DNA from 3 places in the Lactobacillus gasseri ATCC 33323 genome. Region 3 is predicted to be linked to each of the others. Evidence: predicted binding sites of a transcription regulator. Region 3 holds the regulator's gene; each other region holds the start of a gene.

Region 1 (4,631 bases), 460 kb from region 3:
CTTTTACGAAAGCGTAGATGATAATCCTGTTTTGCCATTATTCTATGAAAATCCTAAGAAGTACGCATTTTTATTGCAAGTTTATTTCTTGAATACTCGCTTCCAAAGTATCAAGTCAGCATTAACTGATGATAATAACGTACTCGATCGTTCTATCTACGAAGATGCACTTTTCTTTCAAATGAACGCCGATATTGGCCGTGCTACTAAAGAAGAAGTAGATACTTATTACGAACTTCTACACAATATGATGAGTGAGTTAGATCGGATGCCTAAGAAGAATCCAGATCTTCTTGTTCATATTGATGTATCATACGATACAATGCTTAAACGTATTCAAAAGCGTGGTCGTAACTATGAGCAATTAAGTTATGACCCAACTCTAGAAGACTACTACAAGCGTTTGCTTCGCTATTATAAGCCTTGGTATGAAAAGTATGATTATTCACCAAAGATGACTATTGATGGTGATAAATTCGACTTCATGGCAAGTGAAGAAGATCGTCAAGAAGTCTTGAACCAAATTGTTGCTAAGCTCAAAGAAATGGGCAAGCTTGACGAAGATTGGAAACCAAATTTAGTTAAATAAAGCAAAAACTGCGATCCATACTGGACCGCAGTTTTTCATATATTCACACCATTAAACTAATGTCTTGAAGCGCCGCTTACTGCATCTGCCGCTTCACCTGTTAGTTGATTTTCTTTAGTAACAGGATATGGCTTCATCACACTCTTACTCGTTGAAGAAATTCCCCAATCAGCAGTGTAATCAAGATGATCAATTTTTGCATGTTTAATATCTTCAATTGTCTTACAACCAGTTAATTGCATATCAATTAACAATTCCTTATTCAATTGATCAATAACTGACTGAACGCCTTGAGCACCGCCAAGTGCTAAGCCGTATAAGAAGGGACGACCGATACCGACTAAGTCAGCGCCTAATGCTAATGCCTTAAAGACATGTGATCCGCGACGAACGCCACCATCAAGGATAATCGGAACAGGGTGATCACAACTCTTCACAGCCTTTGCAATTTCAGGCAAAACGTCAATTGTAGCAGGAGCGCCATCAACTTCACGTCCTCCGTGGTTAGAAACTACGATTCCGTCTGCACCTGCACCAATTGCAAGCATAGCATCTTCAGCGCATTCAACACCTTTAACAATTACAGGTACATCTGCAATTTCCTTAATCTTGCGAATATCATCTGGCCCAATATTTTGAGCAGATGAAGCGTACATTTGAGCAACGCTTTGTCCCTCTCCTTTTCCACCAGTCCATTCATTAAAGAAAGCAAGTGGAACAGGATAAGTAAAGTTAGTCCGTAAATTGGCTTCACGGTAGCCACTAACTAGTGCATCTACAGTTAAGAAGAAACCAGTAAAACCGGCTTTAACTGATTCTTCAATCACCATCTTATTGAAGTCCCAGTTCTTGCTTAAATATAATTGCATAAAGCGAGGCGAGTCACCGACTGCGCTTTGCACATCTTGAACACTCTTATTCGCATAAGTACTCATCCCAAATAAAGCGCCAGCAGCCTTTGCACCCTTAGCTGTATCAACTTCTGCTTCTGCATTTGCAATACCATGACAGGCAATTGGACAAATCATGACCGGTGTCTTTAACTCCATCCCTAAAAATTCAGTATTTAGTTTCGGATCCTGCATCCCAGTTAAAGCACGAGGCACAATTTGAAAATGGTTAAATGCTTGGGTATTATTCCGCCAAGTCCATTCATTTTCAGCACCACTAGCTATGTAGTAATAGGCTGCTTCTGGTATTACGTACTTTGCTTCGTTTTCTAGTTCATCCAAGTTAACCATGTGTAGCTTTTCTTCTCTAGTACTTTGTGGAAAGCCCTTATAGTAAGTTGTCATTGATATTTCCTCCAATCATTAAGTAGGTTTCTATACACCTTAATTTTAGGACGATTTCATCAATTTATTAAATAAAAGCTATTATGAAATAATTCACTAAGTCCGACATACTTACTATTTATGTCTTTCATAGCGCTTTCTTTAATTAAAATTCGTGTTTACATTTATTTATCAGAATGCTACACTGTAAAAGTTGCTTATTTAAAGCTAAAAACGAACATTATGTCTGGAGGACAAAATGAATTTTATCAAAAACTACTTTCATTTAGAAAAGTTGGGAACTAATGTTAGAACTGAATTTATTGCAGGTCTAACAACCTTTATTAGTATGTCTTATATTCTTTTCGTTAACCCAAGTGTTCTTGGCGCTAGTGGGATGAATACTGGCGCTGTATTTACCGCAACTGCTTTAGCCGCTGCTCTTGGTACAGCAATTATGGGTATTGTAGCTAACTATCCAATTGGTGAAGCACCTGCCTTAGGTATCAACGCTTTCTTTGCCTACACTGTATGTATTGGGATGAAGGTATCTTGGGAAACTGCTTTAGCCAGTGTTTTCGTTGCATCAATTATCTTTATTTTAATTACCTTGTTTAAGCTAAGAGAAAAGATCATTGATTCTATTCCTTCAGACCTTAAATTTGCCATTTCATCAGGTATTGGTCTTTTTATTGCCTTCCTAGGTCTACAAAATGGTGGCCTAATTGTGGCTAATAAATCAACTTTAGTTGGTTTAGGATCACTTCATAATCCACTCGTTTGGATTACAATTTTTGGTTTAATCGTTACTGTAATTTTAATGATCTTAGGCGTTCCAGGTGCAATTTTCATCGGAATGATTGCTGCATCAATCTTTGGCATTTGTACTGGTCAAATTGCTGTACCACATAAGTTCATTTCTTTAGCACCAAGTCTTGCACCTACCTTTGGTCAAGCCGTTTTCCACGTTAAAGACATTAATTCTCTCCAAATGTGGGTTGTTGTTTTAACTTTCTTACTTGTTACATTCTTTGATACTGCTGGTACCTTAATTGGTCTTGCTCAACAAGCTGGCTTTATGAAGAACAACAAAATGCCACGTGTTGGTAAAGCATTAGCCGCTGATTCAACTGCTATGATGTTTGGTTCTATCTTTGGTACTTCACCTGTTGGAGCTTTCGTTGAATCAAGTGCTGGTATTGCAGTTGGCGGTCGCTCAGGTTTAACTGCTGTCTTTGTTGCCATCTTCTTCTTAATCTCAATGATCTTTAGCCCACTACTTGGCGTCTTCACTACTCAAGTAACTGCTCCTGCTTTAATCATTGTTGGGGTTTTAATGGCACAAAATACTGCTCACATTCATTGGAATAAGCTAGAAATTGCCGTTCCTGCCTTCTTGATTTTACTTGGTATGCCACTTACCTACTCAATTTCTGATGGTTTGGCATTAGGAATGATTACTTACCCAATTTGTATGGTTTCTGCAAAACGTGGTAAAGAAGTCAGTCCAATGATGTGGGTACTGTTTGTAGTATTCATCATCTTCTTGTGGGTTTTGAATTTTAAGTAGGATAAAATTTACTAACGAAAATACCGATTATCATCCATCTTGATAATCGGTATTTTTGTTGCTTTTATTATCTGTAAAGTATACTTAACAAAAAGCGCGATTTTTATAAAGTATACTTTACAGCATCTATAATTAAGTCGTTCATAGTATAATATAAGTATAAAAGTAATCCTTATTTTCCCCACTCAACTGTTTAATTTTTGCAAATACAGAACAGGAGGAATAAAAATGATCATTACGGGTAAAACTATTTTTAAGATAGTCTATATACTTAGCATAATATTCAGCATTACTTACATCGTTTGGAACACTCTTCAGCATAATCCATTAGATCCAACTTACCTTTTGGTTGCCGTCATCAGTATCGTAGCAATGACTTTAGTTTTTATAAAAATCAACAAAGAATAATAATTTCATATCATAAAAAAGGCCCGTACATTCGCACGAGCTTTTTAATTACCAGTTATAATCTGCCAACAAAAGTTTCACTATTCAAACTTTGAATGCAATCTTTACTAAATTGATTAATCTTTTTGCTTGGTACTTTTTTGTTAGCTTTGTCAACCTACATCGACCACCACAAAAAATAAAAACGCCGCTCAATATTATAACTTTGGAAGAGTTATTGAGTAGCGTTCACCGTAAAAAATAATCTTAACCACCGCTCTTAAAGCGGGCTGTATAAGGAGATCCCCGCATCGCCTTTTTTCATATCTAATTATATAGTAATGAATGTCATTTTGATATTTCTTTAATCTCTACAAATTTCTAAGCAATATAATTTCTTTCCACATTTTGGACAAGTTAATTTTCTAAACTTAGGTGTGTGCGGAGAAAAATTAAAAGTTAAAAATGACGGAATAAAGACATCTCCGCAATTTGGGCAAACATATTCAACTTGTTCATAGTAATACCTTGATAATCCCCAAGCTGTTGCAAAAACTATTGCAATTAAAGCTACGACTTCAATTACTAATATTGTCGTCATCTTCATCTGATATAAATAAACTGCAGTCCCAATTCCTGCTATCTCAAATAGCGTTAGGAGTCCACCCCATACCAAGAGTCTGCTTCTCAAAGCTGTCAAATTCTTTTCTTTTCTCATAATATTTGTAATGTCAGAAATATTGGTTAAAGTAGCAGGTAAAAAATTAATTTTTTGTAGATTCTCTATTTGTTTTTGACGCTTGTTTAATTC
Region 2 (4,631 bases), 110 kb from region 3:
GGGCGGCTGGCTTTCACAAGAAATGTTAGACGCTTTTGTTGAATATGCTAAATTCTGCTTTAAGGAGTATGCTGGTGAAGTTAGATACTGGATTACGATTAATGAACCAACATCAATGGCTGGTCAACAATATGTTGGTGGAACATTCCCTCCTGCGTACAAGGATCAATTTGATAAGTGTTTTAAAGCTGAATATAACCAAAATCTAGTTCATGCCCGGATTGTTAATGCTTATAAAGAAGCAGGCTATACTGGCCAAATTGGTATTGTTCATGCTCTTCAAACTGTTTATCCAGCAACTGACAGTGAAGGCGATAAGCATGCCGCTGAATTGAAAGATGTATTAGAAAATAAGTTTTATCTTGATGGAACATTAGCAGGTAAGTATTCAAAGCATACTCTTGCTTTAGTAAAAGAAATCATTGATGCTAATGGTCAACAAATGATTGACATCAAGCCGGAAGACGAAAAAGTACTTCTTAAAGCTGCAAAACAATTAGACTTTGTTGGAGTTAACTATTACTTCTCGAAGTTTATGAAAGAATATCATGGCGACACCGAAATCATTCATAACGGTACTGGTGAAAAGGGAACTGATGTCAACCGTATGAAAGGCGTGGGTGAAGAAATTCACCCCAAGGACTTGCCAGCAACTGATTGGGATTGGATCATTTATCCACAAGGGATGTATGATCAATTGAAGCGTGTTTACGATGATTATCCTCTAGTTCATTCAATCTATATTACCGAAAACGGAATGGGTTATAAGGATAAGTTTGAAGGCGAAGATAAGATCATCGATGATACACCAAGAATTGATTATCTAAAGCAACATATGGAAGAAGTAGCTAAGGCAATTGAAGCTGGTATTCCAGTTAATGGTTACTTTGTATGGTCACTGCAAGATATGTTCTCTTGGACGAATGGTTATTCAAAGCGTTATGGTTTATTCTATGTCGACTTCAAGACGCAGAAGCGTTACGCTAAGAAGAGCGCATATTGGTATAAGAAACTAGCTGAAACTCGAGAAATTCCTCCTGTTGATTAAAAAATCATTTAAAGCTAAGTACTGAATGAAAGTACTTAGTTTTTTTTGATGGAAAAGTTTAAAAGAGTTTAAAAGTAGATATGAAGTTTAAAAGAGTTTAAAATAAAATATAAAGTTTAAAAGAGTTTAAAAATGAAAGGAGACATGAAAGTGAATAATCCTTTTAATCCCACATTTGGTGATGTTCCTAAAATATTTCTTGATACAGATACTAGAATTAATGATTTAATTTCTAAAATTAAAACTAGTGATTTTGCTCGTTCGTTTTTTATTACTGGCGTTAGAGGTTCAGGGAAAACTGTTTTTCTAAACGCAGTAGCTCAAAAATTGGATCAAGATGATAATTGTTATCGGATTAACCTTATTAATAAAGATAATCTGGTCGCAAGTTTAACAAAGAAATTGGCTATCAAGACTGAATCTGCTTTTCAAAAAGCTCTAAATAATGTTAATTCAATTACTGTAAAAGGAATTAATATTGATTTAAACAGTTCTGAAACAGAATATGATATTGTTTTAGAGAAAATACTGGAAAAAGTAAAGAAACAAAATAAATACGTTGTTGTTACAATTGATGAAATTACTAATACCGAAGCAGTAAGAGAATTTGCACAAGTCTTTAATGAATTAAAGGGAGATAATTTACCGATTTTTGTTTTAATGACGGGTCTTCCAGATTTGATTTTAGATATCCAAACTCAAAGTAAATTAACATTTTTGCTGAGATCAGAAAAAATTCACACATTACCGCTAAAAAATGCGGATATAATTGCTGCATATACATCTGTATTTAATTGTTCTTTAAGTGTTGCAAGTCGAATGGCAAAAATGACAGGGGGATATGCTTTCGCCTTTCAGTTATTGGGGTTTTTATTGTTTGATCAACTAAACGGAAAAATTCCTGAAAGTGCAGATCTTGATAAAGTTTCAATCCCATTTCAATTGCAACTATTTGATAATGCATATCAGAAAATATTTATTGATTTATCTGAATGGGATCGCAAATATTTATTAGCAGTTAGGGGAAATAAGCGACTTCAGGATGTAGTCAAGATCTTAGGAAAAGATAAAGTTTTTGTAGCACAATATCGAAGAAGAGCTATTGAGCGTAAGTTGATAATTCCAGCTGGGTATGGATTAGTACAATATACACTTCCATATTTTGATGAATATTTAAAACAGACTGAAGATCCTGATTCAGCTTATTATTGGGGATATTAGAAAACCAGCCAAGCATTCAGTGCTTAGCTGGTTTTGTTTAATTTAGATGGAACCTTCGAAGAATATCAATTCCTTGTCTTTGATATTTATTGGGAATAAAACTTTTTCTCATTGCAATTTGCATGTATGCCCAGAGTTTTTGTCCTGAACGTAGACGAATTATGTGGAGATCTTTTTCATCCTTAACGGAATTCTCCATTGCTAGAGCAATACCAACATTTCTTTTAACTAAATCGATCATTAGTTTCATTGTTCGAGCCGTGTATAAAATGTTTGGAGTAAAATCGCCGAGCTTTGCCTCTTCTTCCAAACATTCTCTAGTTAAGTAACCCTTTTGTCTGGCCACAAACTTGCGGTTTCTTAATTCTTGGGCATCAATAACTTTTTTATTTTTCCAAGGATCATCTTTACCAGTAATGATAACTAACTCTGTTCTATCTAAATTACGGATAAAATAGGCAGGATCATTGATTGGCACCATCCAAGAATAGATAGCAACGTCTACATCGCCATTGTTTAAATCTTTAAATGCAGTCGCACTTCTTTCTAAGCGAGCATCTAACAGGTTAACAATGTCTTCTTTATAAAATTTTTCTATAATTTCAGGAATATAAATACTACCAGCAATTCCAGAAAAGGCTACTCTAATTTTTTTAATATTGGCGTGTTTAACGTCGTAATCGATACTTGCCATTTCTTTTAAAAGATATTTTGCTTTTTGATAAAGTAATTCACCTGCGGGTGAGAGTGTAATTTTACTTTTGCGATTCTTTTGAAAAATCAGGGGATCATCAAATCTATTTTGAAGTCGCTTGATCGCCATCGAAATTGTCGGTTGTGTAACGTTAAATGAATTAGCAGTTAGGGTATAGTTCTGTGTTTCAACTAATTTGCAAAAATATAGTAAATCCTTGTCATTCATATTCTTATCTCTTTTATAAATATTTTTTATGAACTAATCTTTTTTAATTATAAGTTACATTTTTCACAATTACAAGGAATCTATGATATATGCAGTTTTACAGAGTTGAATAGCACAATTTTATTCACAATTACCCACTAGAAAAAGTTTATAAAGAGATATAAATTGCTATGTGTAAAGGATGAAACAAGTTTGTGAGGAGAAGAGCATATGGTGTATAAGACGAAAGTATCTTGGGATGCCACATATGATGTAATTGTAATTGGCTTTGGTGGCGCCGGAGCAGGTGCAGCGCGTTTTGCTGCTGATAATAATGCAAAAGTTCTTTTGATTGATGCTGCTCCTGAAGGAAGCGAAGGCGGTAATACTAGATATGCTGGTGGCGCGTTTGCTTGGGGATCAAATTTTGATCAACTGAAAGAATACTATAAGCAGACTTATTATCCATTTGAGTATGATGAAGAAGCATTAGATACCTTTATCAAAAATGTAATGCAAATGAAGGAGTATTCAAAAAAGTATTTTGGAATTGAAGCTCAACCAACAGGTAGAAGACCAAATGGCGAATATCCAGAATATAAAGATGCTGCTTCTATGCAGTCTCAAAGTATGACTAAAGGGATGTACAATGGCGGATTTTGGAAATTACTTCGTAAGCAAGTTTTTGATCGACTAGACAAAATTGATATTTGGTTTGAATCGCCAGCTGAGCACTTGATTCAAGATCCAGATACTAACGCTGTAATTGGTGCTGTTATTAAGCGAAATAATAGAGAAGTAAATGTTGCTGCTAAAAGAGGAGTTGTTTTAAGTCTAGGCGGTTTTGAAAATAATCAAAGTATGGTTCAAGACTTTTTAGGTCAAGGTTCGCTTGCGCCAATTGGTACTTTGTATAACCGTGGTAAGGGGATTGATCTTGCTGTTGAAGCAGGTGCGCGATTATGGCATATGTCTAACTACGATTCACACGGCTTATCGCTTAGACAAAATGAACCACGAGAAAAATTTGCTTACATGATTAATTGGAAGAGCCTATTTAATGGGTCAATTTTTGTAGCAGGTGATGATGGAACTCGTTACTTTAGAGAAGATGAAGAAGATCGTCATGGCTACAAGTACAATCATGGAAATTGGGTTATGATTCCTAATCAAAATCATCCACATATCATTATGGATCAAGCTCAATATGAGCAGCTTTCTAACGATCAGTCAGCTAAGGCAGATCAAATTAAAGAATTGATTTCATATGCAATTAAAGCTGATTCAATTGAAAAATTATCTAAAAAAATTGATGCGCCATATTTAAAGCAGGCAGTTGAAGACTTTAATTTCTTAACTGATGTGAAAAAACGAGATATGTTTTTGAACAGAAAAATTGAAACAATGAGATCTTTAAAAGAAGGTCCATACTATGCAATTCCTGTTCGTCATAATATTTTG
Region 3 (4,631 bases):
ATATTGTCGTCATTATCTGAACTAGACGTATCAGAAAAAACATGTTCAGCCTTAAATTTATGTGGAGCTTTCAAATCTGACCAATTAGCGTTAACTTTTTCACCATTAATAATCACAGTCGGTTTCCAGCTTTTTTTGAAAATTAATCTCAAACCTCCCCAGATTAAAAACGCTGCTAAAAGTACTGTCCAAGGAACAATACGTTCAATATGAAGTGGTTTAGCATAAATAATTAATAGGAATGCAATTGAAAAAATACTGCCTCCTAAGCTTTTATTAATTAAAGAAGTAATTAAGGTTGCTCCAAAGACCACGGTCCAAAAAATTGCCCAAAAGCCTAATTCTAGTGGCATCAAGTGGAGCTGATCTAAAACTAAAAACGCAGCTGCCGCAAGCAAGCCTAACCCCCAAAGAACTCTTCCAAAACTGGCCTTTCTCATGATAATGTCCTTCTCTCTTTTAATCTTTCATTTAAATCTCGGTAATATCTTCTTGAAACATAGACAGTTTTATATGAATCATGAAACTTAATCTGACAATTAGAGATCGATTTAGTAACAGCATAAATCTGATCTAAATTTAAAATCGTCGATTTCGATACTCGCATGAACTGTCCACTTAATAAGTTTTCTAGTTCGTATAATTTATACTTAACAAAATATGCATTCCTCGTCGTATGCGCCATTACCTGCTTAGCGTCTGTTTCAAAAAAGAGAATATCGTTAATACTTAAATAATAGGAAGTATTATCCATCATCCCTTCAATTTGATCAGGATGTTCTGAATCAGTTTGAAGTTGATGATAAATTCTTTCTACTTCAGGCGTTAAACTTTTAGCATGAATCGTTATTTCTGTCTCTTGCTGATCTGGATCAAGTTCAAGCTTAACTTTCACAATTCTCACTTCCTTGTTTCGTTCTTGATATTTATATTAAACATGAATATAAGATTAAAATCTAGTGAAATTGACTAAGTGGTCATTTTAAAGTTCTAAGTGGTCAAAAAAAGAAGCATGAAACTAAATTTCCCCTCGTCTTTAGGTTCATACTTCTTTTTAATTTCTAACTTAATAAATCAATATTTTCGATAAGCCGGAGCCTGATAATCTTCCATAAACTGCAGAATCTTATCAAAATCGGTTCCAAAATAAACTGTATCTAAGTAAATATTTTCTAAAAAATCATCCTGATTCATGCGCTTTAATAGCTTATCTAAATAGTCATAAAAGCCAGCATAATCATAAAAAGCAACGGGCTTAGCATTATCGCCAATTGCCGTCCAAGAAATCGCTTGACTGATCTCTTCCAAAGTACCAATACTGCCAGGAAGAGCTACCATCCCATCAGCTAAATTCATCATCGTATCTTTTCGCTTATCCATACTTGGCACCACGCGAAAATCTTGCACCTTATCGTAAGCTGCACCGCGGTCTTTTAATTCTTCAGTAATAATGCCATGAACAATACCGCCATTTTCTAAAACTCCGTCAGCAACTGCTCGCATTAAACCATACTTACCGCCGCCATAAACTAGCTCAATCTGGTGGTTTGCCATTTTTTTACCAAATTCATAAGCAGCTTTCGCATATCCAGGACGGTTACCTGAGCGTGCGCCACAATAAACTGCAATCTTTTTAATCATTTTATCTACCTTATTTCTAAATTTAAAAATTCTATGCCTATTTATCTTAAAATTATTTCCACTCTGATTACAAATAAAAGTGTATAAAAAAATGCACAAGCCTAATTAAGCTTGTGCAAAAGCTATATTAATAGTAAATTATTTTTTGTTCTTATCTTTGTCTGAATCTAAGAAATAAATCAAAGTTTGAAGTTCAGTCGCCAAGTCGACATTTTGTACACGAACACTCGAAGGTGCAGATAAACGAAGTGGCGTAAAGTTCATAATTCCTTTAATCCCGGCATCAAACATTTCATTAGCAGTCTTTTGAGCTGCTGTTTGCGGTACACAAAGGATTGCAATCGTAATTTGTTGCTCACGAAGCTGCTTCTTCATTTCACTCATATCATAAACTGGCACACCTGACATAATTGTTCCAGTAATTTCAGGATTAATGTCAAAAGCGGCGCTAATTCTGATATTATTAGTACGCTTGAAGTTATAATTCAAAAGCGCATGTCCCATATTACCAACACCGACCAAGGCAACATTAGTTAAAGTATCTTGGTTCAAAATCTTTTTAAAGAAATTAAGCAAGTTCTTAACATCATACCCATAGCCACGCTTACCTAAAGCACCAAAGTAAGAAAAATCACGACGAATTGAAGCACTGTCAACTTGAACTGCTTCAGCAAGTTCAGTTGAAGAAACTTTTTCTTTTCCTTCATCATTTAAAAAGATCAAATAGCGATAATACAGTGGCAAGCGTCTAGCAGTAGCCTTAGGAATCTTAATTTCATCCATTAAGAGGCCTCTTTCTTTTATAAAATACGAATGTGAAATATTTACTAATCAAACTAATAATAGGCATTCTTCAAGGATAAATCAAGAAACAATTTTCACAAAGGCCATATTTTCATAAAATTTAAAAGATTCACTATGTTAAAATAAGCATTAGGAGAAAAATAATTATGATTATTGCACAAGCTCAAGACCTCGAACAACGTTTTGGAGGCAATACCATCTTCAGTAACATTTCTTTCTCGGTTCCTGACAATGCCAGAATTGGTCTTGTGGGACCTAACGGAGCCGGAAAAACTACCTTATTAAAGATCATGACTGGTCAACAAGAACCAACTAGTGGTCAATTTACTATTAATAAGGGATTAAAAGTCGGCTATATCGCCCAGGAAAATGGTCTCGATGAAGACAAAACAATCTGGGATGAAATGCTTACTGTCTTTAATGATTTAATCGAAAAAAATAAAAAAATCACCAAAATGCAAGAGCAAATTGCTGACCATCCCGAAGATGAAGACTTGCTCAAGCGGTATGATCAATTAGCTTACGACTTTGAACAAGAAGGCGGCTTTACCTACCAAGCTGAAATTAAGAGTATTCTTAACGGTTTTAATTTTAAAGAAAACACTTGGAATAAAGTAATTGGCACTCTTTCTGGCGGTGAAAAGACACGACTTGCCTTTGTTAAATTGCTTTTACAAAAGCCACCAGTACTGCTGCTTGACGAACCTACTAACTACCTTGACTTAGATACTTTAGATTGGTTAGAAGCGTTTTTAAAGAACTATCAAGGCGCAATTATTACAGTTTCTCACGACCAGTACTTCTTAGATCACTTAGCTAATCAAATTTTTGAATTAAACTTTGGAAAACTGACTACTTTCAAGGGTAATTACAGCCAATACGTTAAAGAACGTGAATTGATGGATAGCCAGCAAGAAGCTGCTTATGAAAAGCAACAAGAAAAGATCAAAAAAGAAGAAGAGTTCATTCAAAAGAACTTAGTTCGTGCTTCAACTACTAAACGTGCGCAAAGTCGGCGTAAAGTTTTAGACAAGATGGAGCGAATCAAGCCACCTAAGCACAAGCAAAAAGTTCGTATTAACTTCACTAGTGAACGCCCTTCTGGTAAGGAAGTGTTGATCGCTAAAGATCTAACCATTGGCTATCCTGATAAAGTGATGGTTTCTGATATTGACTTCCAAGTTAATAAGAATGACCGTGTTGCTATTATCGGCCCTAACGGAATTGGTAAGTCTACCTTGCTCAAAACCATTATGAAAAAGCTTGAACCAAAAGATGGTTCAATTAAATATGGTGCAAGTTTAGATATCGGTTACTACGACCAAGAACTTCAGAGTTTAGATCCTTCAAAGACTGTTCTTGATACAATTTGGGACCGTCACAAGACAATGCCTGAAAAAGATGTCCGCTCTATTTTAGCTTCCTTCTTATTCACTGCCGAAGACATTGATAAGACCGTTGGCCAATTATCTGGTGGTCAAAAGGCTCGACTTACTTTAACTGTTTTGTCTCTTGAAAAAGACAACTTTTTACTAATGGATGAACCTACCAACCACCTAGATATTGAAGCTAAAGAAGTGCTTGAAGAAGCATTAGATAATTACGATGGAACACTGCTATTTGTTTCTCACGACCGTTACTTCATTAATGAGTTAGCTAACAAGATTATTTCGGTTCGCGACGGCCACGCTAAGATCTATAATGGTAACTATTCTTACTACTTAGATGAAAAGGCTAAGCAAGCTGCAGCAGCTCAAGAAGCAGAAGCACAAACAGCAGAAGCTGAAACTACTCCAGCAGCTAGTCAAAATAAGGGCAAGCTATCTTACCAAGAACAAAAGGCACGCGATTCTCAAAAGAGAAAATTAGAACGTGCAGTCAGCGACGCTGAGGCTAAAATTGAAAAATTAGAAGCAGAAGAAAAAGAAATTCAAACTGAAATGGCAAATCCAGATATTGCCGCTTCATTTGAAAAGCTTGGACCACTGCAAGAAAAACTATCCGCTGTTCAAAAGCAATTAGACCAGGCAAATAATGACTGGGAAAATGCCTTGGATGCATTAGATGAATTTGAATAAAGTAAAAGATCGAGATTAACTATACTCAATTTCTGCAATACTTATAAATAAAAATATGCCTAGTTAGACTAACAAAATCTAATTAGGCATATTTTTTATATTGGTTAA

What was found. The regulator Rex, encoded in region 3, represses fermentation and respiration genes when NADH is low (regulators of the CRP and FNR family bind a similar motif). The targets are predictions, from matches to a motif close to TTGTGAANTANTTCACAA.
Region 1: LGAS_RS09170 (alpha-hydroxy-acid oxidizing protein) is a predicted target of Rex. The motif match lies at 1,966-1,983, and genes of this name have one in related genera.
Region 2: LGAS_RS02485 (FAD-binding protein) is a predicted target of Rex. The motif match lies at 3,243-3,260, and genes of this name have one in related genera.

Annotation. Positions count from the first base shown of each region.
Region 1 covers NC_008530.1:1,853,442-1,858,072, forward strand. The annotation lists gene LGAS_RS09165 (deoxynucleoside kinase) at 1-589, shown strand, start outside; gene LGAS_RS09170 (alpha-hydroxy-acid oxidizing protein) at 646-1,884, opposite strand; gene LGAS_RS09175 (NCS2 family permease) at 2,123-3,433, shown strand; gene LGAS_RS09180 (hypothetical protein) at 3,662-3,841, shown strand; gene LGAS_RS09185 (MerR family transcriptional regulator) at 4,185-4,631, opposite strand, start outside.
Region 2 covers NC_008530.1:527,646-532,276, forward strand. The annotation lists gene lacG (6-phospho-beta-galactosidase) at 1-1,048, shown strand, start outside; gene LGAS_RS02475 (ATP-binding protein) at 1,193-2,269, shown strand; gene LGAS_RS02480 (LysR family transcriptional regulator) at 2,307-3,191, opposite strand; gene LGAS_RS02485 (FAD-binding protein) at 3,402-4,631, shown strand, end outside.
Region 3 covers NC_008530.1:419,723-424,353, reverse strand. The annotation lists gene LGAS_RS01995 (LiaF transmembrane domain-containing protein) at 1-440, opposite strand, end outside; gene LGAS_RS01990 (LytTR family DNA-binding domain-containing protein) at 437-895, opposite strand; gene LGAS_RS01985 (LOG family protein) at 1,075-1,641, opposite strand; gene LGAS_RS01980 (redox-sensing transcriptional repressor Rex) at 1,780-2,424, opposite strand; gene LGAS_RS01975 (ABC-F family ATP-binding cassette domain-containing protein) at 2,592-4,523, shown strand.